Regions from separate parts of the Streptomyces sp. NPDC051452 genome, predicted to be linked through region 2. Evidence: riboswitches for the same ligand, from Rfam matches in the RefSeq annotation. Region 2 holds a riboswitch; each other region holds the start of a gene.
The links. Region 2 has a riboswitch for cyclic di-AMP ahead of ACIBA9_RS05640 (transglycosylase family protein). Riboswitches for the same ligand answer to the same signal wherever they lie in the genome.
Positions count from the first base shown of each region.

Region 1: it holds a riboswitch for cyclic di-AMP, as region 2 does, so the genes downstream of both, ACIBA9_RS27105 (M23 family metallopeptidase) here and ACIBA9_RS05640 (transglycosylase family protein) in region 2, are expected to answer to the same signal.
Region 3: it holds a riboswitch for cyclic di-AMP, as region 2 does, so the genes downstream of both, ACIBA9_RS33015 (C40 family peptidase) here and ACIBA9_RS05640 (transglycosylase family protein) in region 2, are expected to answer to the same signal.

Region 1 covers NZ_JBITEB010000013.1:114,455-125,224, reverse strand. The annotation lists gene ACIBA9_RS27145 (sulfurtransferase) at 1-516, opposite strand, end outside; gene ACIBA9_RS27140 (VOC family protein) at 839-1,630, shown strand; gene ACIBA9_RS27135 (thymidine kinase) at 1,679-2,329, opposite strand; gene ACIBA9_RS27130 (alkaline phosphatase family protein) at 2,379-3,569, opposite strand; gene ACIBA9_RS27125 (DUF5998 family protein) at 3,569-4,156, opposite strand; gene ACIBA9_RS27120 (GNAT family N-acetyltransferase) at 4,260-7,163, opposite strand; gene ACIBA9_RS27115 (HPr family phosphocarrier protein) at 7,340-7,621, shown strand; gene ACIBA9_RS27110 (GntR family transcriptional regulator) at 7,858-8,544, opposite strand; gene ACIBA9_RS27105 (M23 family metallopeptidase) at 8,843-9,598, opposite strand; cyclic di-AMP (ydaO/yuaA leader) riboswitch at 9,611-9,771, opposite strand; gene ACIBA9_RS27100 (M16 family metallopeptidase) at 9,983-10,770, opposite strand, start outside.
Region 2 covers NZ_JBITEB010000002.1:68,842-79,611, forward strand. The annotation lists gene ACIBA9_RS05605 (ABC transporter permease) at 1-1,098, shown strand, start outside; gene ACIBA9_RS05610 (class I SAM-dependent methyltransferase) at 1,161-2,462, opposite strand; gene ACIBA9_RS05615 (NAD(P)/FAD-dependent oxidoreductase) at 2,719-4,101, opposite strand; gene ACIBA9_RS05620 (exopolyphosphatase) at 4,604-5,545, opposite strand; gene ACIBA9_RS05625 (DUF501 domain-containing protein) at 5,542-6,081, opposite strand; gene ACIBA9_RS05630 (septum formation initiator family protein) at 6,110-6,586, opposite strand; gene eno (phosphopyruvate hydratase) at 6,686-7,972, opposite strand; gene ACIBA9_RS05640 (transglycosylase family protein) at 8,336-9,064, opposite strand; cyclic di-AMP (ydaO/yuaA leader) riboswitch at 9,069-9,241, opposite strand; gene ACIBA9_RS05645 (transglycosylase family protein) at 9,424-10,518, opposite strand; gene ACIBA9_RS05650 (cytochrome P450) at 10,642-10,770, opposite strand, start outside.
Region 3 covers NZ_JBITEB010000019.1:148,061-156,350, reverse strand. The annotation lists gene ACIBA9_RS33025 (ATP-dependent Clp protease proteolytic subunit) at 1-315, shown strand, start outside; gene ACIBA9_RS33020 (hypothetical protein) at 323-631, shown strand; cyclic di-AMP (ydaO/yuaA leader) riboswitch at 971-1,203, shown strand; gene ACIBA9_RS33015 (C40 family peptidase) at 1,207-1,680, shown strand; gene ACIBA9_RS33010 (ATP-binding protein) at 1,950-2,408, opposite strand; gene ACIBA9_RS33005 (helix-turn-helix domain-containing protein) at 2,621-3,481, shown strand; gene ACIBA9_RS33000 (DUF397 domain-containing protein) at 3,491-3,715, shown strand; gene ACIBA9_RS32995 (8-amino-7-oxononanoate synthase) at 3,858-4,985, opposite strand; gene bioB (biotin synthase BioB) at 5,133-6,440, shown strand; gene ACIBA9_RS32985 (adenosylmethionine--8-amino-7-oxononanoate transaminase) at 6,433-7,722, shown strand; gene bioD (dethiobiotin synthase) at 7,724-8,290, shown strand, end outside.

The sequences.
Region 1 (10,770 bases), on a different contig from region 2:
CAGTACGCCCGTACCCGCGAGCGCCGCTGCGCCGTCCGCGTCCAGCAGCCCGGCGGCGGCCGGCGCCGGGACGAAGTCGCCCTCGGCCGGGGCGCTCTCCCCCGTGGACAGCTCGCCCTCCCAGGACGGCAACCCGCCGTCGAGCACCCGCACGTCCGGGTGACCCGTCCAGCGCAGCAGCCACCACGCGCGCGCGGCCGCCCATCCCTGCCCGCCGTCGTACACGACGACGGGCCGGGCCGCCGAGACGCCCGCGCGGCGCATCGCGGCGCCGAACTCCGCGAGGTCCGGCAGGGGGTGACGGCCGTTCGGCCCGGGCGCGGCGGCCAGTTCGCGGTCCAGGTCGACGAAGGCCGCGCCCGGGATGTGCCCGGCCGCGTGTTCGGCCCGGCCGTCGAAGGCCGGCGCGCCCGCCGCCTTCGCCACGCTCAGCTGCCAGCGGACGTCCAGCAGCACGGGCGGGTGGGCGCCGGTCAGCTCTTGTGCGAGTTCGGTCGCGGTGATGATGGCTCTCATGGCGTCCATCCATACGCCAGGGGTGGCCGCCGCGTCCAGGTCCGGCTACTCTGCTCGGCCGGACAGGCTCGATCACGAGGCGTAGGGGATCGGGCACGTGCTGTACAGCCGACGGACACCCGCCGGCCATGGCGAGGAAGCGGCGAACGACGTCATTTCAGGCATTCTTCCGGAAGACACCGCCGGGCCGCGGCGCGGCAGGGCGGCCGGGCTCCGTGGAGGATGCGGACACGGGCACGGGCGTACACGCGGTCGGCGTGGACACCCTTCCGGAGAGCGGAAGCGACACGGCCACCGTGAGGGGCCGGGGAGAGAGTGATCGATGACCGAGGCACGGGAGTCGGCCGGTCCGTACGCGCGGCGCGCGCTCGGCGGACCCTGCTGGGTGAGCCTGATGGCGCACGAACTGGCCGCCACCGAGGAGTTCTACGCCGAGCTGTTCGGCTGGGAGTTCCAGCCGGGTCCGCAGCAGCTCGGCCCCTATGTGCGGGCGCTGCTCGACGGGCGGGAGGTGGCCGGGATGGGCCAGCTGCCGCCGGACCGCCGACTGCCGATCGCCTGGACGCCGTACCTGGCGACGGAGGACGTGGACGGGACGGCCGACGCGGTACGGCTGTGCGGCGGCACGGTGGCGGTCGGCCCGATCGACGCCGCCGAGGCCGGCCGGCTGGCCATCGTCTCGGACCCCGCCGGGGCGGTGTTCGGGATCTGGCAGGGCGCCGCCCACCTCGGCACGGCCATCACCGGTGTGCCCGGCACACCCGCCTGGAACGAACTGCTCACCGTGGAGACGGAGAGCGTCGCCAAGTTCTACGCCACCGTGTTCGGTTACGAGCAGGATCCGGTGGTGGACGCCGGCTTCGACTACGTGACGCTGCGTCTCGACGGCCGTCCGGTGGCCGGTCTGCACGGTGTCGGCAACGCGCTGCCGAGGGACCGGGGCTCGCACTGGCAGACGTATTTCGAGGTCGCCGACACCGACGCGGCGCTGCGGCTGGTCGCGGAGCTCGGCGGCCGGGTGCTCAGGCCGGCCCACGACAGCCCGCTCGGGCGGGTGGCGACGGTGGCGGACCCGGAGGGGGCCGAGTTCTCGGTGGTCCAGGACCCGCACTGAGGGTCCGAAGCGGAAGTATCCGGTGGGTGTGGCTCTCCGGCCGGGTGTTCAGGCCGGTGACACCGGAAGGACGTCCGGGGACAGGGCCGCCGCGCGGGCCGTCGCGGCGGTCATCAGACGCCGGTGGTGACGGCGGCACAGCACCTCGTAGCCGACCTCGCCCGCGGAGTGGTCGACGTCCCCTACGACCACCTGGGCGCCCTCGACCACCATCTCGCCGTCGATCGTACGGGCGTTGTGCGTGGCCCGGGCGCCGCACCAGCACAGCGCCTCGACCTGCAGCACCTCGATGCGGTCGGCCAGCTCCACCAGTCGCTGCGAGCCGGGGAACAGCTTGGAGCGGAAGTCCGTGGTGATCCCGAAGGCGTACACGTCGAGGCCGAGATCGTCCACCACGCGCGCCAGCTGGTCGATCTGCCCCGGCGCGAGGAACTGCGCCTCGTCCGCGATCACATAGTCGGCCCGGCGGCCCTGCGAGAGGTGGTCCACCAGGTAGGCGTACAGGTCCTGGCCGTCCGCGACCTCCACCGCGTCGGTGACCAGGCCGAGCCGGGAGGACAGCTTGCCCTCCCCGGCGCGGTCGTTGCGGGTGAAGATCATGCCGACCAGTCCGCGCGCGGAGCGGTTGTGCTCGATCTGCAGAGCCAGCGTCGACTTCCCGCAGTCCATCGTTCCGGAGAAGAACACCAGCTCGGGCATGAGGAGTTGAGCACCTTTCGGTGAGTCGCGGGGAGGGGAGGGGGGAGGTTCAGGAGCGTACTTCGAGCAGCGGTACCAGCTGCTCGGCCGGGGTCATCGAACCGTGGTTGCCGACCAGCGCCGACTCCTTGGGCTCCCGCTCGGACGCGGTGATCAGGACGTCGTCGTGGGCGGCCGCGATCACATCCCCGAGGCGGGCGTACACGCGCTCGTCGACACTCGGCCCGAACCAGCCGGCCGCGATCGCCTCGTCCCGCGAGGCGATCCAGAACTGCTCGCCGAGCACCTCGCGCCAGACGGTCAGCACGTCGTTCTCGGCGCCCGGCACCGCGTACACGTGCCGCGCGCGCCCCTCGCCGCCCAGCAGGGCGACCCCGGCGCGCAGCTCCCAGTCCGCGTCGAAGTCGATGCGGTGCTCCTCGTCGAACGGGATGTCGACCATGCCGTGGTCGGCGGTGACGTAGAGCGCGCTGCGCGGCGGCAGCTGCTCGGCGAGGCGCTGGGCGAGCCGGTCGACGTACATCAGCTGGCCGCGCCAGGTGTCGGAGGCGACGCCGTAGCGGTGCCCGGCGCCGTCCAGTTCGGCGTAGTACGTGTACACCAGCGCGCGGTCGGCGGCGGCCAGTTGGGCGGCCGCCAGGTCCATGCGCTCCTCGGCGCTGAGCCGGCCGTGGAAGGTGCCGCCGCTGAGCGCGACCTTGGTGAGCGGGGTCTGGGCGAATGTGGGCGACGACACCTGTGCGGCGTGCACTCCGGCGTCGTGGGCCAGCTGGAAGACCGTGGGGTACGGCTGCCAGGGGCGCGGCGGGGTCCAGGGCTGCCAGCGGAGCTGGTTCATCAGCTCGCCGGTGGCCGGGTTGCGCACGGTGTAGCCGGGCAGGCCGTGCGCGCCGGGCGGCAGGCCGGTGCCGACGGAGGCCAGGGAGGTGGCGGTGGTGGCCGGGTAGCCGGCGGTGAGCGGGCGGCCGGTGCCGCCCCGGGAGCTGCCGAGCAGCGAGTGCAGGAAGGGCGCCTCGTCGCGGTGTGCCCGCACCTGCTCCCAGCCGAGCCCGTCGACCAGGAAGACGCAGACTCGGTCGGCCGGGGCCAGTTCCCCGATCGTGGCGGTCAGGCCGGGGACGCCCATGTTGGCGGCCAGGGTGGGCAGCAGGTCGGCGAGCGAGCCGCTGCCGTACTCGGGGAGCGGCGCGGAGGCCAGGGCGAGCGGTTCCGGGTGGTCCCAGGCGGAGAGCTGAGACATCAGCGCGTGAGGTCCGCGGTCGCCTCGGAGATGGCCTGCGCGAAGACGAGCGCCTGGCGCACCGTCTCCGGGCCGTCCCCGGCCTCGCTGACGCGCAGGCTGAGGTCGTCCGCCGTGGAACTGCCCGTGTAGCCGTGGTCGGCGTCGCAGTTGGGGTCGCCGCAGGCGGCGGGCTCCAGGTCGATGCGGCTGACCGCGCCCCAGCCGATGGTCAGGACGACCTCGCGGGGCAGCGTGCCCGGCTTGTACTGCTCGGGGTTCGCGACCACGCGGCTGACCACGACCGAGGAGATCCGGCCGATCTTCACCGACTCGGTGGAGGTGGTGGCGTACGGCGTCGGGGAGGTGCTGTCGGCGGCCTGCTCGTCGGTGTGGCTGACGATGAAACGGTTGCCGGTGAGGACCAGCACGGTGACATGCCGGCGGACCTCGTTCTGGTCGAACGTCGTCTCCTGGTGGACCAGGTACGACCGGACGGGCTCGCCGCCCACGGCGGCCTCCACCGCCTCGGCCACGAGGGCCGGGTAGTAGCCGCTGCGCTCGATCGCCGCGCGCAGCCCCTGGGTCGTCGTACTGGTCTTGGCCATGGCGTCCATCCTAATCCGTGGGCAAGGGCGGTCCGGGCCAGTCACCGGAGCCCGGGCCGGTGGCTCGGCGGCACCAGGGCGGGGGGTCGGTCGGCCGGCCGGGTCAGTAGGCCGGCAGCGTGCGCGGGCCGAGGTCGTCGCGCGCGGGGGGCGGCGCGAGCCGTACGGTGGCACCGAGGACGCTCACTCCGTGCGGGGCGACCACGACCGGTTCCAGGGTGACCGCGCCCACCTCCGGGTGGTCGTCCACGAGCCGGGAGACGCGCAGCAGCAGTTCCTCCAGCGCGGGGGTGTCCACGGGTGTGGAGCCGCGCCAGCCGAACAACAGCGGTGCCGTGCGGATCGAACGCACCAGCGAGGTCGCCTCCCGGTCGGTGACGGGGACCAGCCGGTGGGCGGTGTCGCCGAGCAGCTGTGAGGCGGCACCGGCCAGCCCGAAGGACAGCACGGCGCCGGCCGCCGGGTCGATCACCGCGCGTACGACGGTGTCGACGCCTCGGGGCGCCATGGCCTGCACCACCGGCCGCAGCTCCTCGGGACTGCCGAAAAGCTCGGTCAACTCGGCGTAGGCGCGGCGCAGTTGCTCCTCGTTCGTGAGGTCCAGGCGTACGCCGCCGAGGTCTGCGCGGTGCCTGAGGTGCGGTGCGGTCGCCTTGAGGGCGGCCGGGTAGCCGAGGGTGCGGGCGGCCTCGGCGGCGGCGTCGGGGGTGGGCGCGGCGAGGGCCCGGCGCACGGGGATGCCGTATTTCGCGAGCAGTTCGCAGGTCTCGGCGTCGGGGACGGTGAGTCCCTCCCCGCGCGCGAGCAGGCCGCCGATCAGCCGTGCGGCGCCCTTCTCGTCGATGTCGTCGTACTCGGGCACCTTGCCGGGGTCGCCGGCCTCCCGCCGCCACTGCCCGTACCTGACCGCTTCGGCGAGGGCCCGCACGGCGCGTTCGGCGGCGGGGTAGGCGGGGATGAGGTGGGTGCCCTCGGGGGCCGGAGCCGCCGGGGCGGGCCCCCCGGTGGACGGACGTTCCGCGGGACGGACGGGGTGGGTCCCGCTCGCGGCGGTCTGGGTCCGCTCGCCGGCCCGAGGTGCGGTGCTCGCGGCGGCCGGGGGCTTGGCAGGGGACTGCGCCTGGGGCGCGGTGCTCGCGGCGGCCGAGAGGGCCTCCGCGAGCCCTCCGAGTTCGACGTGCACCACCAGCACCGGCTTGCCCGGTACCGCGGACGCCGCCGAGCGCAGCGCCTCGGCCAGCTCCGCGTCCCCCGGGGAGCCCTCGCCGATGGCGGGGATGGCGGTGACGACGACACAGTCGCACCGGTCGTCCGCCAGGGCGGCGGACAGCGCCCGGTGGAAGTCCTCGGCCGTCGCCCCGGTCGTCAGGTCCAGCGGGCGCGCGGGACGCAGTCCTTCGGCGAGGCAGCGGTCGTAGGTCAGCACGCCGAGGGACTCGGAATTACCGAGGATCGCCACGCGCGGCCCGGCGGGCAGGGGCTGCCGGGCGAGCAGCAGACCCGCGTCGACCAGCTCGGTGATCGTGTCGACGCGGATCACCCCGGCCTGCCGGAGCAGGGCGGAGACGGTCGCGTGCGGCAGCCGGGTGGCGCGTACCGCGTGTCCCTGCGGCGCGGCTCCCGTCCCCTGCACCACGACCAGCGGCTTGGCCGCCGCGGTCCGCCGGGCGAGCCGGGTGAACTTGCGGGGGTTGCCGATGGACTCCAGGTACATGAGGACGACGTCGGTCTCGGGGTCGTCGTACCAGTACTGCAGGACGTCGTTGCCGGAGACGTCGGCGCGGTTGCCGGCGGAGACGAAGGTGGACACGCCGGTCACACCGGTGACCCCTCCCCCGCGCCGGTGCAGCCGGGAGAGCAGGGCGATGCCGATGGCGCCGGACTGGGCGAACAGCCCGATGCGGCCGGGACGGGGCAGCTCCGGTGCCAGGGAGGCGTTGAGCCGGACGTCAGGGGCGGTGTTGATGATCCCGAAGGCGTTGGGTCCGATGATCCGCATGCCGTACGCGCGCGCCTGCCGGACGAGGGCCCGCTGGCGTTCGCGCCCTTCGGGGCCGCTCTCGGCGTATCCGGCGGAGAGGACGACGAGCCCCTGCACGCCGTGTTCGGCGCACTCGGCGACCACCGCGGGCACGTGCTCGGCGGGTACGGCGACCACGGCGAGGTCCACCTGTCCCCCGATGTCCCGCACCGAGCGGTACGCCGGGACCCCGTCGACGTCACGGAGGTCCTCGGGGAAGGAGGTGTTCACGGCGTGCAGACGGCCGGGGTAGCCGGCGTCCCGGATGTTGCCGAGGATGCTGCGGCCCACCCCGCCGGGGGCGCGGCCGACGCCGACGACCGCCACGGAGCCGGGCACCAGCAGCCGCCGTACGGAACGGGCCTCGGCGCGCTGCTCCCGCGCGCGCTGCACGGCGAGGGAGCGGTCGGTGGGTTCGAGGTCGAACCCCAGGCGTACGACACCGTCCTCGAAGCTGCGCTTCTGGGTGTAGCCCGCGTCCGTGAACACCTTGATCATCTTGCTGTTGGCGGGGAGCACCTCGGCGGCGAAGCGACGGATGCCGCGCTCGCGGGCGACGGCCGCGATGTGCTCCAGCAGCGCCGAGGCGACCCCGCGGCCTTGGTGGGCGTCCTGCACCAGGAAGGCGACCTCGGCCTCGTCGGCCGGCGCGGAGGCGGGCATGCCGTCGGCGCCGATGCGGTCGTAGCGTACGGTGGCGATGAACTCGCCGCCGATGGTGGCCGCGAGCCCCACCCGGTCCACGAAGTCGTGATGGGTGAAGCGGCGGACGTCCTTGGCGGAGAGCCGGGGGTAGGGCGCGAAGAAGCGGTAGTACTTCGACTCGTCCGACACCTGCTCGTAGAAGCTGACCAGGCGGTCCGCGTCGTCGACGGTGATGGGCCGGATACGCGCGGTGCCGCCGTCGCGCAGCACCACGTCCGCCTCCCAGTGGGCGGGGTACTCGTGCCCGTCCTGCCGGTCCTGCCGGTCCGCCGAGGTCTGCATGGGCCCCAGAGTACGGCTCGCGTACGACAGCAGCGCGAGGCAGTGTATGAAGGACGGATGCCGGACCGAGGCCGCGGTCCGGCACCTTGCCGGGAGGGGCGACGACCCGCTCCGGGCATGCTTCACACTATGGGAAACTGGTCTAGACAACCCTGAACACCGAAGGGCAGCAACACATGGCTGAGCGCCGCGTCAACGTCGGCTGGGCCGAGGGCCTCCACGCCCGTCCCGCCTCCATCTTCGTCCGAGCCGCCACGGCCGCAGGCGTCCCGGTCACGATCGCCAAGGCCGGGGGCGACCCGGTCAACGCGGCCTCCATGCTGGCCGTCCTGGGCCTGGGCGCCCAGGGTGGCGAGGAGATCGTCCTCGCCTCCGACGCCGACGGCGCGGACGCCGCGCTGGACCGGCTGGCCAAGCTGGTCGCCGAGGGCCTGGAAGAGCTGCCCGAGACCGTCTGAGCCACCCGCGCGCACGATGGAGCCGCGTCGCCCCTTCCGGGGCGGCGCGGCTTCGCCGTACGGGCGCGTACTCCGCTCGATTCACGGTCGCCCACGCGCCGAATTCCGGCCCGCTCGAATTTCGGGCGCGGCGACAGCGATGGCAGCGACGGCGGAAGTGGTGGCGGCAGCGGCAATGGCGGCGGCAATTCATTTCCGCCCCCGATTCCCCCCTCCTTTTGTATACAGCACTCGCGTTAATTCCGAGGACCCGACATGTTTACGGCATGTTGCGAAGTCCTCACACGCTCCGCGGTGCCGGAAAAGCGAAGACGGTGCACGGCGGTGACGCGCTCGGCGTGCAGCGCCGTGACCGCCCGCGCGCGCTCACCGTCGCCGCGCGCCACCGCGTCGACGATCGCGCCGTGCTCCGCCCAGGACTCCCGCGGGCTCGGCGGCGCGTCCACCGCGTACATCCAGGCGATCTTGTGGCGCAGCTGGGTGAGCGTCGAGGCCAGTGGCGGGCTGCCGGAGGCCTGGGCGAGCGTCTCGTGGAACCAGCCGCCCAGTGAACGCAGATCCTCGCCACTGCCTCCGCGGGCCCGCTCCTGGCCGAGTCGGACCAGGCCGCGCAACACCTTGAGGTGGGCCTCCGTGCGCCGCTGCGCGGCTCGGGCGGCCCCCAGCGGCTCCAGCAGCGCGCGCATCTCCAGCAGGTCGGCGGCCTCGTGCTCGGTGGGCTCGGCCACGCAGGCGCCCGCGTGCCGGCGGGTCACCACGAAGCCCTCCGCCTCCAGGGTGCGCAGCGCCTCGCGGACGGGGACGCGCGAGACGCCGTAGCGGCGGGCCAGTACTTCCTCGGTGAGGCGGCTGCCGCGTTCGTGGACGCCGGCGACGATGTCGTCCCGGATCGCCGTGCACACCGAGTGCGCCGGAATACGCATGACCGACCTCCGTCTTAATCCCCGTGAAACGCCGACGATGGACGTATGTTCTCGTGACTCTATTCCAAGAGACCGGAATTTCCGATGGCAGTTCCTGATCCATGCTTATTTTTTGGACGCGGGGCGGTGGAGACGGTGGCCATGACTGACGGCCGCGACCATGGCGGCGGACCGGGTGGCGGCCTTCAGGGCAGCCCTGGCGGCGATCTTCCGAAAACGGCGAAAGCCCCGGTTCGGTGGACCGGGGCTTTCGGGTGCGGTGCTCGGGCCCACGCGCGCGTGGGCGTAGGCGTGGGCGTCAGACGTTCACTCCGTGATTGCGGAGGTAGGCGACGGGGTCGACGTCGGAGCCGTAGTCGGGGCCCGTCCGGGCCTCGAAGTGGAGGTGCGGGCCGGTGGTGTTGCCGGTCGCGCCGGACAGGCCGATCTGCTGGCCCGGCATGACCTTCTGGCCGACGGTGACACCGATGGACGACAGGTGGCCGTACTGGGTGTACATGCCGTCGGCCATCCGGATCACGATCTCGTTGCCGTACGCGCCACCCCAGCCGGTGGAGACCACGGTGCCGGAACCGACCGCGTGGACGGTCGTGCCGCTGGCCGCGTGGAAGTCGATGCCGGTGTGCGAGCCGGAGGACCACAGGGAGCTGCTCGCCTTGTAGCCCGTGGAGACGTAGGAGTGCGCGATCGGGGCGACGAAGGCGTTCAGCCGCTTGCGCTCCGCCTCGCGGGCCGCGCGTTCCTTGGCCTGGCGCTCCAGCTTCGCCTTCTCGGCGGCCGCCTTCGCCGCGGCCTGCTCGGCCGCCTGCTGTTCGGCGGCCTGCTGCTGGGCCGTCGCCTGTGCGTCGATCTGCTCGGCCACGCCGTCGCTCACGGTGAGCACGGGCGTCAGGCCGGTCTGCTCCACGGGGTTCTCGGCGGCGAGTGCCGGGGACGCGGCGAGGGTGCCGATGACACCGGTGGTGGTGAGGGCCGCGATACCGGCCGCCTGAGCGGTGGTGCGCTTGACCCGGCCGGGCTTGCGGTGCTTCCCGGTGGCGCACATGAACGCCATGAAGTGGCTGGTCCTTTCCTTCCCTCTCGCCTACCGGGTTAGCTGACGGGTTCGGAGCAGGAAGGTCTCCTACGGGCCCCCTCGCTCACGCGCGGGCGCCCGATTCACCCCAGGGACGATGGGTCCCCGGCTCCCCTGGCTCGCGCCGTACGGGGACTCGGCGATGACTGTCCGGTGCCGCGGGCGCGGCGCACTGCCTGACGAACAGTCCGGATGAAGGTACGTAGGCGCGCTTCCGATCCTCAAACGGATCCGGGTATTTGTAGCGCATCCCACAGGCCAGACAGGCAACCTCCGCCCCAAATCGGGCATCTGGGAGGGTGAGTGGGACAACGTGGGGCCCTGACGGCCCGTAGGTCGTCAGGGCCCCACGCGCGCGTGGCGCTACTCCGCGGCGACGACGGTGACTTCGCCGATGCCCAGCGCCTCGACCGGCGCCTTGATCTGCGCGGCGTCCCCGACGAGGACGGTCACCAGCCGGTCCACCGGGAAGGCGTTGACGACGGCAGCGGTGGCCTCCACCGTGCCCGTCGCGGCCAGCTGCCGGTACAGCGTCGCCTGGAAGTCGTCGGGCAGGTGCTGCTCGACCTGGTCGGCCAGGGTGCTCGCGACGGCCGCCGCGGTCTCGTACTTCAGCGGCGCCACCCCGACCAGGTTCTGCACGGCCACGTCACGCTCGGCGTCGGTCAGACCCTGCGCCGCGAGGGTGCGCAGCACCTTCCACAGGTCGTCCAGCGCCGGGCCGGTGTTGGGGGTGTCCACCGAGCCGCTGATGGCGAGCATCGAGGCGCCGGTGCCATCCGGGGCGGACCTGAGGACCTGCCCGAAGGAGCGCACACCGTAGGTGTAGCCCTTCTCCTCGCGCAGGACGCGGTCCAGGCGGGAGGTGAGCGTGCCGCCCAGGCAGTAGGTGCCGAGCACCTGGGCCGGCCAGACGCGGTCGTGCCGGTCCGGGCCGACGCGGCCGATGAGCAGCTGCGTCTGGACCGCGCCGGGCCGGTCGACGATGACCACGCGCCCGGTGTCGTCGGCGGTCACCGGCGGCACCGGCCGGGGCTCGCCCGGCGTGCCGGTCCAGGCGCCCAGGGTCTCGCCCAGCAGCGCGTCCAGGTCGATACCGGTCAGGTCGCCGACGACGACCGCGGTGGCCGTGGCGGGGCGCACATGGCGGT
Region 2 (10,770 bases):
CTGGCCCGGCAGAACTCGGTGCGCAACCCGCGCCGTACGGCGGCCACCGCCTCCGCGCTGATGATCGGTCTGACCCTGATCACCGGCATGACGGTGATGGCGGGCAGCCTGCAGCAGGCGATCGACAAGATGGCCGGCTCGGCGATCCGCGCGGACTACGTCGTCTCGATGGCGGGCGGCGGCCCGCTCTCCCCGGACGTGGCCAGGAAGGTCGCCGCCACCGACGGCGTCACCGCCAGCAGCCCGCTGCGCGGCGGCGAGACCCGGATCGACGGCCACAGCGAGTACGTGACCGGCGTCGACGGCGCGTCCATCGGCAAGCTGACGGACCTGAAGGTCGAGGACGGCTCCTTCACGGTGGACGGCACCCGGGCCGTCGTGGACCAGGACCGGGCCAAGGAGTACGGCTGGAAGCCCGGCTCCCGGTTCACCGTGCACTTCCAGGACGGCGCGGCCCGCAGGCTGACGGTCGCCGGGATCTACGAGGGCAACGACATGATCGACGGGATCATGCTGGACAACAGGGTCCTCACCCCTCACCTGACCGACGTCTCCGACCGGCAGGTCATGGTCAAGACGGCGGACGGCGCGTCGGACGACGCCAAGCACGAGCTGGTGAAGGCCCTCGGCGCCAACCCGGCGATCAAGATCCAGGACAAGAAGGACATCTCCAACGAGATAGCCAAGATGTTCACGCTGATGCTGAACATGGTCTACGGCCTGCTCGGCATGGCGGTGATCGTCGCGGTGCTCGGTGTCGTCAACACCCTGGCGATGTCGGTCTTCGAGCGCTCCCAGGAGATCGGCATGCTCCGGGCGATCGGCCTGGACCGCACGGCGGTCAAGCGGATGGTGCGCCTGGAGTCCCTGGTGATCTCCCTGTTCGGCGGTGTGCTCGGGATCGGTCTGGGCGTGTTCTTCGGCTGGGCGGCCGGTGAACTGCTGGGCACGAAGATGCCGACGTACGAACTGGTCCTGCCGTGGGGCCGGATGGCGGTCTTCCTGCTGCTGGCGGGCGTGGTCGGCATCCTGGCCGCGCTGTGGCCGGCCCGGCGCGCGGCCCGGCTGAACATGCTGACGGCGATCAAGGCCGAGTAGCGGCCGGTGGTACGACGACGGGCCCCGCCCCGCCCTCGGGCGAAGCGGGGCCCGCTGTCGTGTCAGCCCTTCCAGACGCGGGCGCGCAGGGACAGGCCGGACCTGCCGGACTCCGGGGTGCGGATCGCCAGGACCTGGTTGACGCCGATGCGGTTGTGTTCGAAGGCGAGCGCGGAAGCGGCCATGTACAGCCGCCAGACGCGGGCGCGGCCGGGTCCGCAGAGCCGGGCCGCCCGGTCCCAGTCGGCCTCCAGCCGGGTGACCCACCGGCGCAGGGTGAGGGCGTAGTGCTCGCGGATGGACTCCACGTCACGCACCTCGAAGCCGGCGCGCTCCAGCTGGGTGACGGTGGTGCCGAGCGGGGCGAGTTCACCGTCGGGGAAGACGTAGGCGTCGATGAACGGGTCGACCTCGTACGAGGACTCGTCGCGCTGGGGCCGCCGGGCGATCTGGTGGTTGAGGAGCCGGCCCCCCGGCTTGAGCAGCGCGTGCAGCTGGACCGCGTACTCCAGATAGCGTTCGGCGCCGACGTGTTCGGCCATGCCGATGGAGGAGATCGCGTCGAAGGGGCCGTCCATGACGTCGCGGTAGTCCTGGACGCGGATCTCCACCCGGTCGGTGAGGCCCTCGTCGGCGACGCGCTTGCGGGCGTAGGCGGCCTGTTCCTGGGAGAGAGTGATCCCGACGACGCTCACGCCGTGCTCGCGGGCCGCGTGGATGGCCATGGAGCCCCAGCCGCAGCCGACGTCCAGCAGCCGCTGTCCGGCCGTCAGGCCGAGCTTGGCGCAGACGAGTTCGAGCTTGTCGCGCTGGGCCGACTCCAGGGTGGGGTGCTCCTCGGCGGCCGCCCAGTACGCGCAGGAGTACACCATGGAGGGGCCGAGGACGATCTCGTAGAAGTCGTTGCCGACGTCGTAGTGGTGGCTGATGGCCCGTTTGTCGGTGCGCCGGGTGTGCAGTTGCCGCCGGGGTCTGCGGACCTCCTCGCGGGGCGGGGTCGGCGGGAGGGGAGGTCCGGCGAGTCTCAGCAGGTCGCGAGCGGCGGCCCGGACCTGCGGATCGCGCACCGCCTGGGCCAGCGTGCGGGCGTCCTCCCCGCGCTCCCAGACCAGCCCGGCCACCAGGTCCAGTGTGGTGTAGAGGTCGCCCTCGATGTCCAGATCCCCCGCCACCCAGGCCCGGGCCAGGCCCAGTTCCCCCGGTTTGAACAGCATGCGGCGCAGGGCGCGGCGGTTGCGGAACACGAGCGCCGGCGCGTCCGGCGGTCCGTCCAGGGATCCGTCCCACGCCCGCACCCGCATGGGCAGCGGCGTTCCCAGCACCTGCTCGGCAAGACTCCTGAGCCGCGACGCGGCGTCGGCCATGGCGCACACCTCCAAGACGACGATCCCGGATGTCCGTTCACCACGTAAACACCGCGCGGCGCTCAGCGCAGTCCCGCAAAGGAGTTACAACTGGGCAAAAAAGGCTGTACAGGGCACGCACTTTGCGCGCGCTCCGGCCGGCGGACAACGCCGAAGGACCTCCCGCACCACGGATGGCGGGAGGTCCTTCGAAGGGTTCGGCGACCGCGGGCCGGGGGTCACCGGCCGTGCGGCCGACCGGTGGTCCGGCCGGGCGTCAGGAGGCCTTGGCCTTCTCCTCGGTCTTCGCCGGGGCGGCGACCGGGGCGGGCTTGGCGGCCTCGTAGAACTCCTCGCGCGGGTTCTCCATGGCGCCCAGGGAGACGACCTCGCGCTTGAGGAACATGCCGAGGGTCCAGTCGGCGAAGACGCGGATCTTGCGGTTCCAGGTCGGCATCGCCATACCGTGGTAGCCACGGTGCATGTACCAGGCGAGGCGGCCCTTGAGCTTGATCTTCATCTTGCCCATGACGATCATCGCCACGCCCTTGTGCAGGCCGAGACCGGCCACCGCACCCTTGTTGGCGTGCTCGTACTCCTTCTGCGGGAAGCCCCGCATGCCGGAGATCACGTTGTCGCCGAGGGTGCGCGCCTGGCGCAGCGCGTGCTGGGCGTTCGGCGGGCACCAGGCGTTCTCGTTGCCCGCCTTGCGGCCGACGAGGTCCGGAACCTGCGCGTTGTCACCGGCGGCCCAGATGTAGTCCGTGCCCTTGACCTGGAGCGTGGGCTCGCAGTCGACGTGGCCGCGCGGGCCGAGGGGCAGGCCGAAGCGGGCGAGGGCCGGGTTCGGCTTGACGCCGGCGGTCCACACGATCGTGTTGGAGTCGACCTCGAGGCCGTTCTTCAGCACCACGTGGCCGTCGACGCAGGAGTCCATGGAGGTGGAGAGGTAGATCTCCACACCACGGCTCTCCAGGTGCTCCTTGCCGTACTGGCCGAGCTTGGGGCCGACCTCGGGCAGGATCTTGTCCGCGGCGTCGACGAGGACGAAGCGCATGTCCTCGCGGGAGACGTTCTTGTAGTACTTGGCCGCGTCCCGGGCCATGTCCTCGACCTCGCCGATGGTCTCCGCGCCCGCGAAGCCACCGCCGATGAAGACGAAGGTGAGCGCCCTGCGGCGGATCTCCTCGTCGGTCGTGGAGTCGGCCTTGTCCAGCTGCTCGAGGACGTGGTTGCGCAGGCCGATGGACTCCTCGATGCCCTTCATGCCGATGCCCTGCTCGGCGAGGCCGGGGATCGGGAAGGTGCGGGAGACCGCGCCCATCGCGATGACCAGGTAGTCGAAAGGCAGCTCGTACGCCTCGCCCACCAGGGGGGCGATCGTGGCGACCTTGCGGTCCTGGTCGATGGTGGTGACCCGGCCGGTGAGGACCTCCGCCTTCGGCAGCACGCGTCGCAACGGGACGACGACATGGCGAGGGGAGATGTTGCCGGCGGCGGCTTCGGGGAGGAAGGGCTGGTAGGTCATGTACGACCGGGGGTCGACGACCGTGACGGTCGCCTCGCCGTAGCGCATCTTCTTGAGAATGCGCCGAGCTGCGTACAGGCCTACGTACCCACCGCCTACTACGAGGATCCTGGGACGCTCCGTGGTGCTCATGCCATCGAGTATCCACCCGCCTCAGGGGGGCTGCTCGTGCGCCCCTTCACAAGGTCCGACAGGGCCTGTGTTATCCTCCGCGACCCACGTGACGCAGGTCATGTCGCGCGAGGGGAACCCGGGGGCGGTTCGACCCGTTGTCAAGGCCGCGTGAGCTGCTCTTCCGGGCCGTTCGGCCCCTTGCGGACACCCCCGGCGCGGGGCTCGCGACACACCTCGGAAACATGCGCGCAACGCCCTCGCGAAGACGATTCGAAGGCCGTCAGGACCCCGGACGGGTCAATCAGGGCCCTCTGACCCCCCACTCGGACCGAATCTCTTGTGAAGAACTTCACGAACTTTCCCGACGGCACGTCACCCGGGCCCCCGGACGCCCCGCTCACACGTTATCCAACCTGCTCACCGGAGGCTACTCACGGGTAGTAAAACAACGGCCCTCCGGCGCCGATGGCCTGGGGCGACCGGCACCGGAGGGCACGTTCTCTTGCGCCTTCGTCCGTGCTTACGCCACCGACCACGCGATGCCGTCGAGGATGTCGTGTTCGCTCACCACGACCTCTCGGGCCCCGGTCCGCTCCATGATCGAGAGCAGCACGAGGGCCCCCGCGCCGATCACGTCGACCCGGCCCGGGTGCATGGCGCCGATCGCCGCGCGCTCGGCGTGGGTGGAGCGCAGCAGCCAGTCGGTGATCTCCCGGACGCGCTCGTAGGGGACGCGGGAGTGGTGGATGCGCGCCGAGTCGTACTCGGGCAGCTCCTGGGCGATCGCGGACACGGTGGTGACCGAGCCGGCGAGGCCGACCAGCGTGTGCGCCTCCCGCAGCGGTACCGTCCGCTCGGCGAGGTCCAGGGCGGCCTCGATGTCGGCCCGCATCGCGGCGACCTGCCGCTCGGTGGGCGGATCGCTCACCTCGCCGTCGTGCACCAGATGCCGTTCGGTCATCCGCACACAGCCGACGTCCACGGACCGGGCGGCCCGGACGTGGTCGTCGCCGACGACGAACTCGGTGGAGCCGCCGCCGATGTCCACCACCAGATAGGGCTTGGCCAGGTCTTGGCGACCCGTCAACTCCTTGGTGGCACCCGTGAAGGAGAACTCGGCCTCCTGGTCACCGGTGATCACCTCCGGCTCGACGCCGAGGATGTCGATCACACCCCGCACGAACTCGTCCCGGTTCTCGGCGTCCCGGGAGGCGGAGGTGGCGACGAAGCGAAGCCGCTCGGCACCGTGCTCCTTGACGACCTCGGCGTATTCGCGGCAGGCGGCGAAGGTCCGCTCCAGCGCCTCGGGGGCGAGCCGGCCGGTGCGGTCCACCCCCTGGCCGAGCCGCACGATCGTCATCCGCCGGTCCAGGTCGACGAGTTCGCCCGTCGCCGGGTCGGCGTCCGCGACCAGCAGGCGGATGGAGTTCGTACCGCAGTCGACGGCGGCGACACGGGTCACCGGGCGTCCTCCTCGTCGGGGCCGTCCGCGCTCACGCAGGGGCCCTTGCTCCACCACTGCGGCAGCATCGCGATCGCCTCGTCGCCGAGCGGGTTCACCCCGGGGCCCGCGGCCAGCGAGTGGGCCACCAGGACGTGCAGGCACTTCACCCGGTCCGGCATGCCGCCCGCGCTCGGGAAGCCCTCCAGGACCTCGATCTCGTCCCGGCGCCGGATGTAGTCCTCGTGCGCGGCCCGGTAGGCGGCGGCCAGCTCCGGGTCGGTGCCCAGCCGTTCCGTCATCTCCTTCATGACGCCGTTCGCCTCCAGCGTGCCGATCGCCGAGGCGGCGCGCGGGCACGTGAGGTAGTACGTCGTCGGGAAGGGCGTGCCGTCGGGCAGCCGGGGCGCGGTCTCCACGACGTCCGGCTGTCCGCACGGACAGCGGTGCGCGATGGCCCTCAGGCCCCGGGGCGGGCGGCCCAGCTGCTGCTTGAAGGCCTCGACGTCCGCTTCGGTGGGCTCGGTGCGCGGAGTGGGCGGCGGGGGCGTATGCATGACTGCTCTTCGAAGGCTTTCTGTCGGTTCACTGGTCGGAGGCGTCGGACTTGTCGACCCCGTCCCAGACGTTCGCGTACCAGGGCCGGTGGGCGGCCCCGAGGTCGGCGCGGGACTGCCGGGCCGCGCCCGGGTCGACGACCACGTACCCGGTCTCGCCGGGCATCACATAGTGCAGCCTGCGCCGGATCTGCTGCTCGGCGTAGGCGTCGTCCTGCCAGCGCGCCTTGAGGTCGCGCAGCTGCTCGACCCGCCGTCGGGCCTGCTCCTGCTGCCGCTGGAGGTCGGCGATCTGCGCACGCTGGGAGACGTACTGCCGCATCGGATAGGCGAGCGCGACGACCAGCGAGCACAGCACCAGCGCGAGCAGCGCCGCGCGGCCGGTGAGCCGGGAGCGGCGGGCCTGCCGCTTGGTCTGGGAGCGGTAGACCCGGGCCGCCGTCTGCTCGCCGAGCAGCCGCAGCCTGGTCGCGGTGGAGAACCGGTCACGGTCCTTCACGGCCATCTTCCCGCCTCCCGTTCACACACGCGCGTACGTCCCCGGACACGGTACGGGACCGGGTACGGGGACGTACGTACGACTGGCTAGGACTAGCCCGGGCAATCAGCCCTTGAAGCGCGGGAAGGCCGAGCGGCCCGCGTACACCGCGGCGTCGTCGAGGATCTCCTCGATGCGCAGGAGCTGGTTGTACTTGGCGACTCGGTCCGAGCGGGCCGGGGCGCCGGTCTTGATCTGGCCGCAGTTCACCGCGACGGCGAGGTCGGCGATGGTGACGTCCTCGGTCTCGCCGGAGCGGTGGGACATCATGCACTTGAAGCCGTTGCGCTGGGCCAGCTCGACGGCGTCCAGGGTCTCGGTCAGCGAACCGATCTGGTTGACCTTGACGAGCAGGGCGTTGGCGGAGCCCTCCTCGATGCCGCGGGCCAGGCGCTCGGGGTTGGTGACGAAGAGGTCGTCGCCGACGATCTGGACCTTGTCGCCCAGCTTGTCGGTGATGACCTTCCAGCCGGCCCAGTCGTCCTCGTACAGCGGGTCCTCGATGGAGACGAGCGGGTACGCGGAGACGAGCTCCTCGTAGTACTCGGTCATCTCGGCGGCCGAGCGGGACTTGCCCTCGAACTCGTACTTGCCGTCCTTGTAGAACTCGGACGCGGCGACGTCGAGCGCGAGCGCGATCTGCTCGCCGGGCACGTAACCGGCCTGCTTGATGGCCTCGAGGATGAGGTCGAGGGCGGCGCGGTTGGACTCCAGGTTCGGGGCGAAGCCGCCCTCGTCGCCGAGGCCGGTGGACAGGCCCTTGGTCTTCAGCACCTTCTTGAGGGTGTGGTAGACCTCGGCACCCCAGCGCAGCGCCTCGGAGAAGGACTCCGCGCCGATCGGGGCGATCATGAACTCCTGGATGTCCACGTTGGAGTCGGCGTGCGAGCCGCCGTTCAGGATGTTCATCATCGGAACGGGCAGCAGGTGCGCGTTCGGGCCGCCCAGGTAGCGGAAGAGCGGCAGGTCCGACGCCTCGGAGGCGGCGTGCGCGACGGCCAGGGAGACGCCCAGGATGGCGTTGGCGCCGAGGGAGCCCTTGTTGTCGGTGGCGTCCAGGTCGAACATGGCCTGGTCGATCAGGCGCTGCTCGGTGGCGTCGTAGCCGACCAGCTCCGGGCCGATCTGCTCGATGACGGCGAGGACGGCCTTCTCGACACCCTTGCCCTGGTAGCGGTTGGGGTCGCCGTCACGGAGCTCGATGGCCTCGAACGCGCCGGTGGAGGCGCCGGACGGGACGGCGGCACGACCCGTGCTGCCGTCGTCGAGGCCGACCTCGACCTCGACCGTGGGATTGCCTCGGGAGTCCAGGATTTCCCGGGCTACGACGACGTCGATGGACGGCACGAGCATCTCCTTCTTGGGATGTGACGCTGGAAGTGCGGGGCGGTGTGCCTTACGGCTGTGCCTTGCGACTAGAGCCTAACCGTCCCGGGGGCGTCGGCCAGCGACCGACCGTCCCGTGGACAGGGGAACCGTACCCATTGTTTCCGCACGGAACAAAGGGGGGTGCGGGTGAGGTCTGGCCGAAGACAACGGAAACGCACGGGGAGACGGGCCGGAAAGCGCAGGGAGACGAAAAGACCCCGCCCCGGCGCGTACGGGGGAACACGCGCCGGGGCGGGGAGCCCGCGGGGACGGGCGGTCGGCCCTCACCAGGCCGTCAATAGGGGGCAGGCCAGGTGAGGGCGCTGTGGTTCCTGCGGGAGCGGACCGTCACTTCAGGTGCAGCTGCTGGCCCGGGTAGATGAGGTCGGCGTGCTCGACGATGTCCTTGTTCAGCTCGAACAGCTTCGCCCAGCCACCCTTGACGCCGTGCTTCTCGGCGATCGTGCTGAGGGTGTCGCCCTGGACGACCTTGTACTCGCCGTCGCCCTTCTTGACCTTCTCGCCGGTCGGGGTGGTGACGGTCTTCTTCGCGGCGGGGCGCTCGACGGAACGGGTGGCGGCCTGGCCGTCGGTGGAGCGGGTGATGGTGCTCTTCGACGTGGTGCTCTTCGAAGCGGTGGTGTCGTTCGACGACGAGGAGCCGCCGCTCGACGAGGTGGTCGTCGAGCCGGAGCCGTTGTTCGGGGTGCCCGACAGGCCGGTGCCGCAGACCGGCCAGGCGCCCTTGCCCTGCGCGGCGAGGACCTTCTCGGCGACGGCGATCTGCTGCGCCTGGCTCGCCTTGTCGGCGGTGGCGGCGTACTGCGTACCGCCGTAGGCGGCCCAGGTGGAGGCGGAGAACTGCAGACCGCCGTAGTAGCCGTTGCCGGTGTTGATGGACCAGTTGCCACCGGACTCGCACTGGGCGACCGTGTCCCACTCGGAGGTGGTGGCCGCGGAGGCGTTGCCGGCCGCCATCAGCGGGGCGGCGACGGCGGCGCCGGTGACACCGGCCAGCGCGACGGCGCGGATGGCCTTGGACGGACGACGGTGCTTGCCCTTGGTGGAAAACAGCATGAATCGATCCCCTCACCGACGCCTGCGAGGTGAGCTGTCGGGTTCGGGCCGGTTGAGTTGCCCGGCCGCACTCCCGCTTGCGCGGAGTGCGGCTCCACCCCTAGCCGGTCCCAGCTCAACTGCTGGTGCCGGCGCCTACCTTGGGTCCCCCGCTCCTGCCTTCGGCGCTTGACGCGACGACTGTTCCCGGGCAACCGCTGGCAGGATTCGGCGTTGCGACTGCCGGGGCTCGTGGTGACGAGCGATCTCGACCGTAGACAGGCGATCGACGGAATTTCAAAGACGATCAGGGCTTCTGAGACTCATCCCACACTTTCACCAAACCGGACATCACTCATGAATCCGGGCGTCAACTCCCGCTACTTTTCGCCCGTTTCGGCAGCGACTTCCAGGGTCTGACCGGCACTGATGTGGTTCGGGTCGCCACCGAGGGCCTTCTTGTTGTCGGCGTAGAGCGCACGCCATCCGCCGTCGACCTCAAGGGAGTCGGCGATGGAGGCGAGGGAGTCGCCTTCGCGGACCGTGTAGGTGCCCGGCTCGCGGGAGGCGTGACGGCCGGAAGCGATCCCGCCCTGACTCTTTGTCACGTTTTCGTCCGCGCTCGCACCACGGTGACGTCCACCACTACTGAGGGCACCGGTGTCGACGAGGCTCCAGGAACCGGCGCTCTGCCGGTAATTGTCCGAGTTGTCGATGCCCGGTTCGGCCGTCGGCGAGCTGTCGCCCCCACGCGTGCCACCCGAGTCGGGCGAAGCGGACTTGTCGGACCCGAGGGTGCCCGCACCCTTCGACCCGGCACCCGCGCCGGAGTCCGTGGCGCCGCCCTTGCCGTGGCTCGGCGCGCCCGGCGTGGCGCCCGGACCGCCGGCGGAGCCGGAACCCTCGTGGGAGCCGGTGTCGGAGCCCTTCCCGGACCCGTCCTTGGAGCCGGAACCGGACTCGGAGTGCGACGAATCCGGCGCATCGGACGAGTCGGAGCCGCCGGAGGGAGTGGAGGGGGCGGCCGATCCGGTGGTGTCCCCCGAACCGCCGGTGTCACCGGAGCCGCCCACCCCCGGGTCGACGTCCACGGGGGCCGAGTTCGAGGTGAGACCGGACAGCAGGGCGCAGGTGGCCCAGGGGGTGGTGCCCTGGTCGGCGAGGATCTTCTCGGCGACGGCGATCTGCTGCGAGCGGCTGGCCTGGTCGGCACTGTCGGCGTACTGGTCGCCGCCGTACTTGTCCCAGTCGTCCTGCGAGATCGACAGGCCGCCGTAGTACCCGTTGCCGGTGTTGGCGCTCCAGGAGCCTCCGCTCTCACACTCGGCCACCTTGTCCCAGGTGGTGCCGTCGGCGGCGTGGGCGCTCGCGGCACCCAGCAGCGGAATGGCGATGGCGGAGCCGGTCACCCCGGCCGCGACGAGCAGTGCCGGGGCCTGACGGGGGCGACGGTGTCGGCCGTTCCCGGAGAGCATGCGGAAGCCTTTCGTGCGACAGCGGGGCCGGCGCGGCGGATGATGCCCTCGCCGCGCTGATGGGTGAACGTATAGGCAGACGATCACTTGTCACAAGTTCATGCCGCGCAGATCACGTGAAGATCACATTGTTGAAGACCCGTCATATTTGCCGTCGTCGGGCTCGTCGCGAGCCGGAGTGAACTCCACGGGCAGGGTGCGCAGGCCCCGCATGATGAGCCCGCCACGCCAGCGCAACTCGGCCGGGTCCGC
Region 3 (8,290 bases), on a different contig from region 2:
CCGGGCAAGCGGTTCGCGCTGCCGGGCGCACGCGTGGTGCTGCGCCAGCCCGCGCTGCCCGAGCCGGTACGCGGCCGGCCCGACGACCTCGCGATCCAGGCGGAGGAGCTGACCCGGACCCGCGCCCTGACCGAGCGGCTGCTCGCCCGGCACACGGGGCGCACGGCGGACCGGGTCCACCTCGACCTGGAGCGGGACCTGATCCTGGACGCGCCCGGAGCGCTGGCCTACGGGCTGGTGGACGGCATCGTGCCCGGCCGCCGTGGCGGGTCCGGCTCCTCCGGCGGGTCCGGCTCCTGCGCCGGGCCGAGGTGAGAGCGGGATGCTGCCGGAGCTGCCGCCGCTGCCCGCGCTGACCCGCGCGGAGGGCGAGCTGATCGACCGTTACCTGGAAGCCGTGGACCTGCTGGGCCGGATCAACCCGGCGCGGGGGCACGGGGACACCTATCGCGGGCTGCGTGCCGCGCAGGCCCTGGTGCGCAAGGCCGCGGAGCTGCGTGACGCGCTCGCACTGATGCACCGGCGAGGCGAGACGGAGCTGCACGGGCACACGTTGGCACGCGCGTTGCGGGTGCTCGACGGCGAGCGCCGTACCGCGCGCGTCGTGCTCCCGCCCGACCGCGTCGGCTGAAGCGGACGCCCGAGCGGCCCGAAGGGCCTCGTACGTCGCCCCGCCGCTCGGGCCGGAGTTGAAACGGCCCGAACGACGTACCGCCGACCGAGGTACATCTGGATGCCCCTTCGCGCTCTCCGAGTTGCGCGCCCAACCGGTCCGACCCCCGGCGCGTGATGCTCCACCGCAGGTCAGGGGCTACGTAGGGGAACTGACGGCCTCTCGAACAAGGCACTGTCCACCCGAACGGGCGAGTGGTGAGTAACGCCACAAAGTCACGGTTCCGTTGGGATTTTCGGACAACTGTGAGCCAAGATCCCTGTCTGACGACAAGCCCCCGCCACCGCGGCGGGGCGATCCGGGCGGACGCCGAGTCCTGCCGCCGCCCGGATGACCGGTCGACAGGAGTGGATCGGCAGGAGTGGAGGACCCGAGCAAGACGGGTCGCCGGAACAGATGTTCGTCCGCGCAGCGCGGGCGGCCGGATGTCTCCGAGCAACCCTTGGGGTGAAGCCGTGGCAACGCGGCCGGGCTACTTCGCCAGCCCGAATCCGACAGGTCATCCTTCACAGGCGGCTGACGAAGGGTTGCGCATGACTGCGCTCAATCGTGTCCCGTCGCTGATGGCCCGGGCCGGCACGGCTTCGGCTCTCACGCTCGCCGCCGTGGGCGGCTCGATCGTGGTTCCGGGTCTCGCCTCCGATGCCTCGGCCGCGACCACCGCGACGAAGGCACTCCGGATCGCGGCCTCGAAGAAGGGCGCCCCGTACCGCTACGGGGCCATCGGACCGCGCAGGTTCGACTGCTCGGGGCTGACGCTCTACTCGTTCAAGAAGGCGGGCAAGAAACTGCCGCGCACCGCCGCCCAGCAGTACAACAAGACGCACCACATCTCCGCCGGCAGCCGTAGGGCCGGCGACCTGGTCTTCTTCCACTCGGGTTCCAGCGTCTACCACGTCGGCATCTACGCCGGCCACGGCAAGATCTGGCACGCCCCGAGGACCGGTGACGTGGTGCGACTGCAGAAGATCTGGACCAGGAGCGTCTGGTACGGCCGCGTCAGCTGATCCGGCGCGGGACGGGGGCGGCTCCAGCAGAGCGGGGCCGCTCCGAGCACCGCCGGCGCCGACCGGTGGCCGCCTGGAGCCCACGGGCGGCCGAGGACGCGCTTCTGAAGCCTGTCGAGCCGCGTAACCCCGCAGGACCGCCGTCGAGTCCGCACGCCCCCGCACCCGTGCCCGTGTCCGGCGCCGGTCGCGGGGGCGGTGCCATGTGCGGGCGCCGGCCGTCCGTCGCCGCCGTCGGGCAGCCCTGACCGCCGAGGCGGGCCGCCGGGCTACGGTTCCTGCCGGCCCCCCGCCGTGACCGGCTCGGCGGGGGTCGTCCAGGGAAGCTCGATGAGGACCGTCTTGCCGCCCTCGCGCGTGGGGCGGACCCGCAGCCTGCCGCCGCACTCCGCCGTGAGACATCGGATGATGACCATGCCGCGCCCGTTGTCCTGCTGGACGGCGGCGGGCAGTCTCTTGGGGAAGCGTGGATGGCTGTCCGTGACACCGATGCGCAGCTGTTCGTCGTGGTGCAGCGCGACGTCGACGGTGAAGGTGGGTGACTGGCCGAAGGTGTGCTGGACGGCGTTGGTGGCGAGTTCGGAGACGATCAGCCGCACCGTGTAGGCCACTTCGGTGTCGGACGGCAGGCCCCACTCCGCGAGGGTTCCCACGACGTAGCTGCGGGCTGCGGCGACCGAGGCGGGATCGCTCGGCAGAGTGACGGATGCTTCCAGATGGTCTGCCATGGCGACGTCGTCCCTTTCCCACGGGACCGCAGTCCGACGAGGAGTGGATGGTTCGAGTACGGTCCCGGACTGGTGCTTCGCCGTCAGACTGCCATCACCGGGCGGGTCACGGGAGCGATCCACCAAGTTATGCATATATCTGTCGCTCGATGCGGTGAACTCTGCGACGCGGGACCATCTCCGAGCGGCCCATCGGGAGTAAGGAGGAGCCCATGCAGAACGGGCCGGCCGTACGCCGTCGCAAACTGGGCGCAGAACTGCGCACGCTGCGCACCCGCGCCGGGTTCACCAGCGGTGAGGCGGCCCATCTGGTCGGCTGGCACCAGTCGAAGGTGAGCCGCATCGAGACCGGCGCCAGCGGGGTGAAACCGGCCGATCTGCGGTTACTGCTCGACGCCTACGGCGTACGCGACCGGCACCTGCGTGAGTTACTGCTGATGCTGGCGGGATCCGAGGACGCCGGGGGCCGCAACCGCTGGTGGCACGCGTATCGCGGGGTACTGCCGCCCACCTACCGGGATTTCATCAGCCTGGAGTCGCAGGCGAGCACGATGCGCACCCTGGAGACCACGGTCGTGCCGGGCCTGCTGCAGACGGCCGAGTACGCCCGGGCCGTGACCAGGGCGGCCGTGAAGGACCTCGCCGAGGAGCGTCTGGACGCGCTGGTGGAGGTGCGGCTGGCCCGGCAGGACGTGCTGCGTTCCAACCCCCCGCTGAAGCTGTCCGCCGTGCTGGACGAGGCGGTGCTGCGGCGCGAGGTCGGCGGCCCCCGGGTGATGGCCCGGCAACGGGAGCGGCTGCTGGAGGCCGCACATCTGCCCCAAGTGCGACTGCAAGTACTGCCGTTGACGGCCGGTGCGCATGTCGGCCTCACCGGGCCTTTCGTTATCTTCTCCTTTCCGAGCACTTCCGATCTGGACGTGGTTGTTCTTGACCAGTTGACGAGTAGCCTCTACCTCGAACGGAAAGAAGACCTGGTGGCGTACACCGAGGCGTTCAACACCCTTCGGAGGCACGCCCTTTCACCCGAGGAATCGTTGGACTACATCGCCGGAATAGGTGACGGCGCGTAAGGAGGCACCATGTCAGCACTGCCTCGGAACGTCCCTGCCAGTACCGACCTGCACGACGTGCGCTGGCTGCGCAGCAGCCGCAGCACGGGAGCCAACAACTGCGTGGAGACGGCCCGTCCGCACACCGGCCCCCCGGCCGGACTGCTCGCCGTGCGCGACTCGAAGAATCCGGCCGGACCCGCGCTGCTCTTCTCCCCCGAGAGCTGGACGGGGTTCGTGGCCGCCCTGCGGTGACCGTTCACCCCGACCCGACCGAACCCACCGAACCCACCGAATCGCCCGAACCATTCGAATCGTCCGAATCGACGGGTCGAGCGGTCTGATCACTCGTCCGTTCCCGCCCCGTTCGTGCGACGCACGGCCGTGTCACGCCGACTCATGGTCGCGTCTCGCCGATCACTCGTACAGCGCGTTCGATCTCCGCCCCGGAGAGGTCCGCCCGGGCGGTCAGCCTCAGCCGTGAGATGCCGTCGGGTACGGAAGGAGGACGGAAGCAGCCCACGACCAGCCCCGCCGTACGGCAGTCGGCCGCCCAGCGCACCGCCTGCTCGGGCGAGGGGGCCCGCACGGAGACCACCGCGGCGTCGGGACGCACCGCTTCCAGGCCCGCGGCGGTCAGCCGTGCGTACAGCTCCGCCGCCACCTCACGGGCCCGCGCCGCCCGCCGCGGTTCGCGCACCAGCAGTCGCAGCGCCGCCAGGGCCGCCCCGGCCGCCGCCGGTGCCAGGCCCGTGTCGAAGATGAAGGTCCGGGCGGCGTTGACCAGATGGTCGATCACCCGGGCCGGGCCCAGCACCACGCCGCCCTGACTGCCCAGCGACTTCGACAGGGTGGCCGTCACGACCAGGTCCTCGGCGCCCGCGAGCCCCGCCGCGTAGGGCGCGCCCCGGCCGCCGTCGCCCACCACGCCCAGTCCGTGGGCGTCGTCCACGACCAGTCCCGCGCCGTGGCGCCGGCACACCTCGGCCAGCGCGGCCAGCGGCGCCTGGTCCCCGTCGACGGAGAACACCGTGTCGGAGACGACGATGGCCGCTCCCTCGTGCGTGGCCAGCGCCTTGGCCACGGCCTCCGGGTCGGCGTGAGCGACGACCTGGGTGCCGCCCCGGGCGAGGCGGCAGCCGTCGATGAGGGAGGCGTGGTTGCCCGCGTCGGAGACGATCAGGGAGCCGTGCGGCCCGAGCGCGGTGACCGCGGCCAGATTGGCGGCGTAACCGGAGGAGAACACCAGGGCGGCCTCGAAGCCGCAGAAGGCCGCCAGCTCGCTCTCCAGCCGGGTGTGCAGCTCCGTGGTGCCGGTGACCAGCCGGGAGCCGGTGGAGCCGCCGCCCCAGGTCCGGGCGGCACCGGCCGCGCCCTCGATGACCTCCCGGTGGTGGGCCAGCCCGAGGTAGTCGTTGCTCGCCAGGTCCAGCAGCGGCGACTCGGCGGGGCGCGGGCGCAGGGTGCGGACCAGTCCGGCGCGCCGGCGCGCCCCGGCCTGCTCGTCGATCCAGCCGAACGCCATGGGTCCTCCGGTGCTTTTGTAGGTAGCGGACAGACCTTAGCGGCAGGGCCCGGCACCCAGGGTGTGGCGATACCCACACGGTGAACCCACTCCGTTGTGCGGTCCCTCCTTGGCCCGGAGCCGTCCCGTAGGACAGGATCGGGCCTCATGGACCTGCTGAACACGCTGGTGGACAAGGGGCTTCGGCGCGAGCTGCCGACCCGCGAGGAAGCGCTCGCCGTGCTGGCCACCTCCGACGACGACCTGCTCGATGTGGTGGCCGCGGCCGGGAAGGTGCGCCGGCACTGGTTCGGGCGACGGGTGAAACTCAACTATCTGGTCAACCTCAAGTCCGGTCTGTGCCCCGAGGACTGCTCCTACTGCTCCCAGCGGCTCGGCTCCAAGGCCGACATCCTGAAGTACACCTGGCTCAAGCCCGACCAGGCCTCCGAGGCGGCCGCCGCGGGGCTGGCGGGCGGTGCCAAGCGCGTCTGTCTGGTGGCCAGCGGACGCGGTCCGACGGACCGGGACGTGGACCGGGTCTCGCAGACCATCAAGACCATCAAGGAGCAGAACGAGGGCGTCGAGGTGTGCGCCTGTCTGGGGCTGCTCTCCGACGGACAGGCCGAACGGCTGCGCGAGGCGGGCGCGGACGCCTACAACCACAACCTGAACACGTCGGAGTCCACGTACGGGGACATCACGACGACCCACACGTACGCCGACCGGGTGGACACGGTGCACAAGGCGCACGCGGCCGGTCTGTCCGCCTGCTCCGGTCTGATCGCGGGCATGGGCGAGAGCGACGCGGACCTGGTGGACGTCGTCTTCTCGCTGCGCGAACTGGACCCGGACTCCGTTCCGGTGAACTTCCTGATCCCGTTCGAGGGCACCCCGCTGGCCAAGGAGTGGCACCTCACCCCGCAGCGCTGTCTGCGCATCCTCGCGATGGCGCGCTTCGTCTGCCCTGACGTGGAGGTCCGTATCGCGGGCGGCCGCGAGGTCCATCTGCGCACGATGCAGCCGCTCGCGCTGCACCTGGCCAACTCCATCTTCCTCGGCGACTACCTGACCAGCGAGGGCCAGGCCGGCAAGGCCGACCTGGAGATGATCGCGGACGCCGGGTTCGAGGTGGAGGGCGCCGACCAGGTGACGCTGCCGCGGCACCGGGCCGCGGGCGCGAGCGTGTGCGGCTCGCACGACAGCGCGGGCTGTGGCTCGCAGGCAGCCGGGGGGTGCGGCTCGCACGAGGAGCCCGGTGCGGGTTGCGGCTCGCACGGGGGCGCCGACGGAGGATGCGGCGCACACGAAAGCGCCGGTGTCGGTGTCGGTGTCGGCGCTACGGACGAGAGCGTGCCGACGGCCCTCGACGCCGCGCCCGCCGCCGCGGCGCCCGCCCCGGCCGGCGAGCCTCGCACGGACCTGGTCGCCGTCCGCCGCAGGGGCGCGGGAACGGACCTCGCGCCCAATGCCTGACCTGTCCCAGCCGCACGTACCCGGTCTGCTGGAGCTGGACCGGCGGCACGTCTGGCATCCCTACGGGCCGATGCCCGGCCGGGTCGAACCGCTCGTCGTGGAGTCGGCGAGCGGTGTCCGGCTGCGCCTCGCGGACGGCTCGGGCGAGCTGGTCGACGGGATGTCGTCGTGGTGGTCGGCCATCCACGGCTACCGCCACCCGGTCCTCGACGAGGCCGCGCGCGAGCAGTTGGGCCGGATGAGCCATGTGATGTTCGGCGGGCTCACTCACGAGCCCGCCGTTCGGCTCGCGAAGCTCCTTGTCGACATGTCGCCCGACGGCCTGGAGCACGTCTTCCTGGCCGACTCGGGGTCGGTGTCGGTCGAGGTCGCCGTCAAGATGTGTCTGCAGTACTGGCGCTCGCTCGGCCGGCCGGGGAAGCGACGGCTGCTGACCTGGCGCGGTGGCTACCACGGCGACACCTGGCAGCCGATGTCGGTGTGCGACCCCGAGGGCGGGATGCACGAGCTGTGGTCCGGCGTGCTCCCGCGCCAGGTGTTCGCGGACGCCCCGCCGACGGAGTACGAGGAGTCGTACGCCGAGCGGTTGCGCGAGCTGATCGCGGAGCACGCGGACGAGCTGGCCGCGGTCATCGTCGAGCCGGTGGTGCAGGGCGCGGGCGGTATGCGGTTCCACTCCCCCGCCTATCTGCGGGTGCTGCGCGAGGCGTGCGACGCGCACGACGTGTTGCTGGTGTTCGACGAGATCGCCACCGGCTTCGGCCGGACCGGCGCCCTGTTCGCGGCGGACCACGCGGCTGTCACACCCGATGTGATGTGCGTGGGCAAGGCGTTGACCGGCGGGTATCTGACGATGGCGGCGACGCTGTGCACCGCCCGGGTGGCCGACGGTATCTCGCGGGGCGAGGTGCCGGTGCTGGCCCACGGCCCGACGTTCATGGGCAACCCCCTGGCGGCCGCCGTGGCGTGCGCCTCCCTCGGTCTGCTGCTGGGCCAGGACTGGCGCTCGGAGGTCGAGCGGATCGAGAGGGGGCTGCGCGAGGGACTGGCGCCGGCCGCGGAGTTGCCCGGGGTGCGGGACGTGCGCGTGCTGGGTGCGATCGGGGTCGTCCAGCTCGACCACGAGGTCGACATGGCCGCCGCCACCCGGGCGGCGGTGCGGGCGGGCGTGTGGTTGCGCCCCTTCCGCGATTTGGTCTACACGATGCCGCCGTACATCACGACGGACGAGGACGTGGCACGGATCGCGCGCGCGGTGTGCGCCGCCGCGCGGGAGGGATGACATGCGGGTACTGGTGATCACGGGCACGGGCACGGAGGTCGGCAAGACCGTCACCACGGCCGCCGTCGCCGCGGCGGCGCTCGCGGCCGGGCGCTCGGTGGCGGTGCTGAAGGCCGCCCAGACGGGTGTACGGCCGGACGAGCGCGGGGACGCCGACGAGGTGGCGCGGCTCGCGGGCGCGGTCACAGCGACCGAACTGGCCCGCTATCCGGAGCCGTTGGCGCCCGGCACGGCCGCCCGGCGGGCGGGCATGGCACCGGTGCGTCCGCACGAGGTGGCCGACCGGGCCGCCAAACTGGCCACGGAGCACGACCTGGTGCTGGTCGAGGGGGCGGGTGGACTGCTCGTCCGGTTCGACGCGGCGGGGGGCACCCTTGCCGACGCGGCCCGGCTGCTGAACGCGCCGGTCCTGATCGTCGCCCCGGCCGGGCTGGGCACGCTGAACGCCACCGAGCTGACGGCCCGCGAACTGCGGCGGCGCGCGCTGGAGCCGGCCGGGGTGGTGATCGGCAGCTGGCCCGACTCCCCCGACCTCGCCGCCCGCTGCAATGTGGCCGACCTGCCGGAG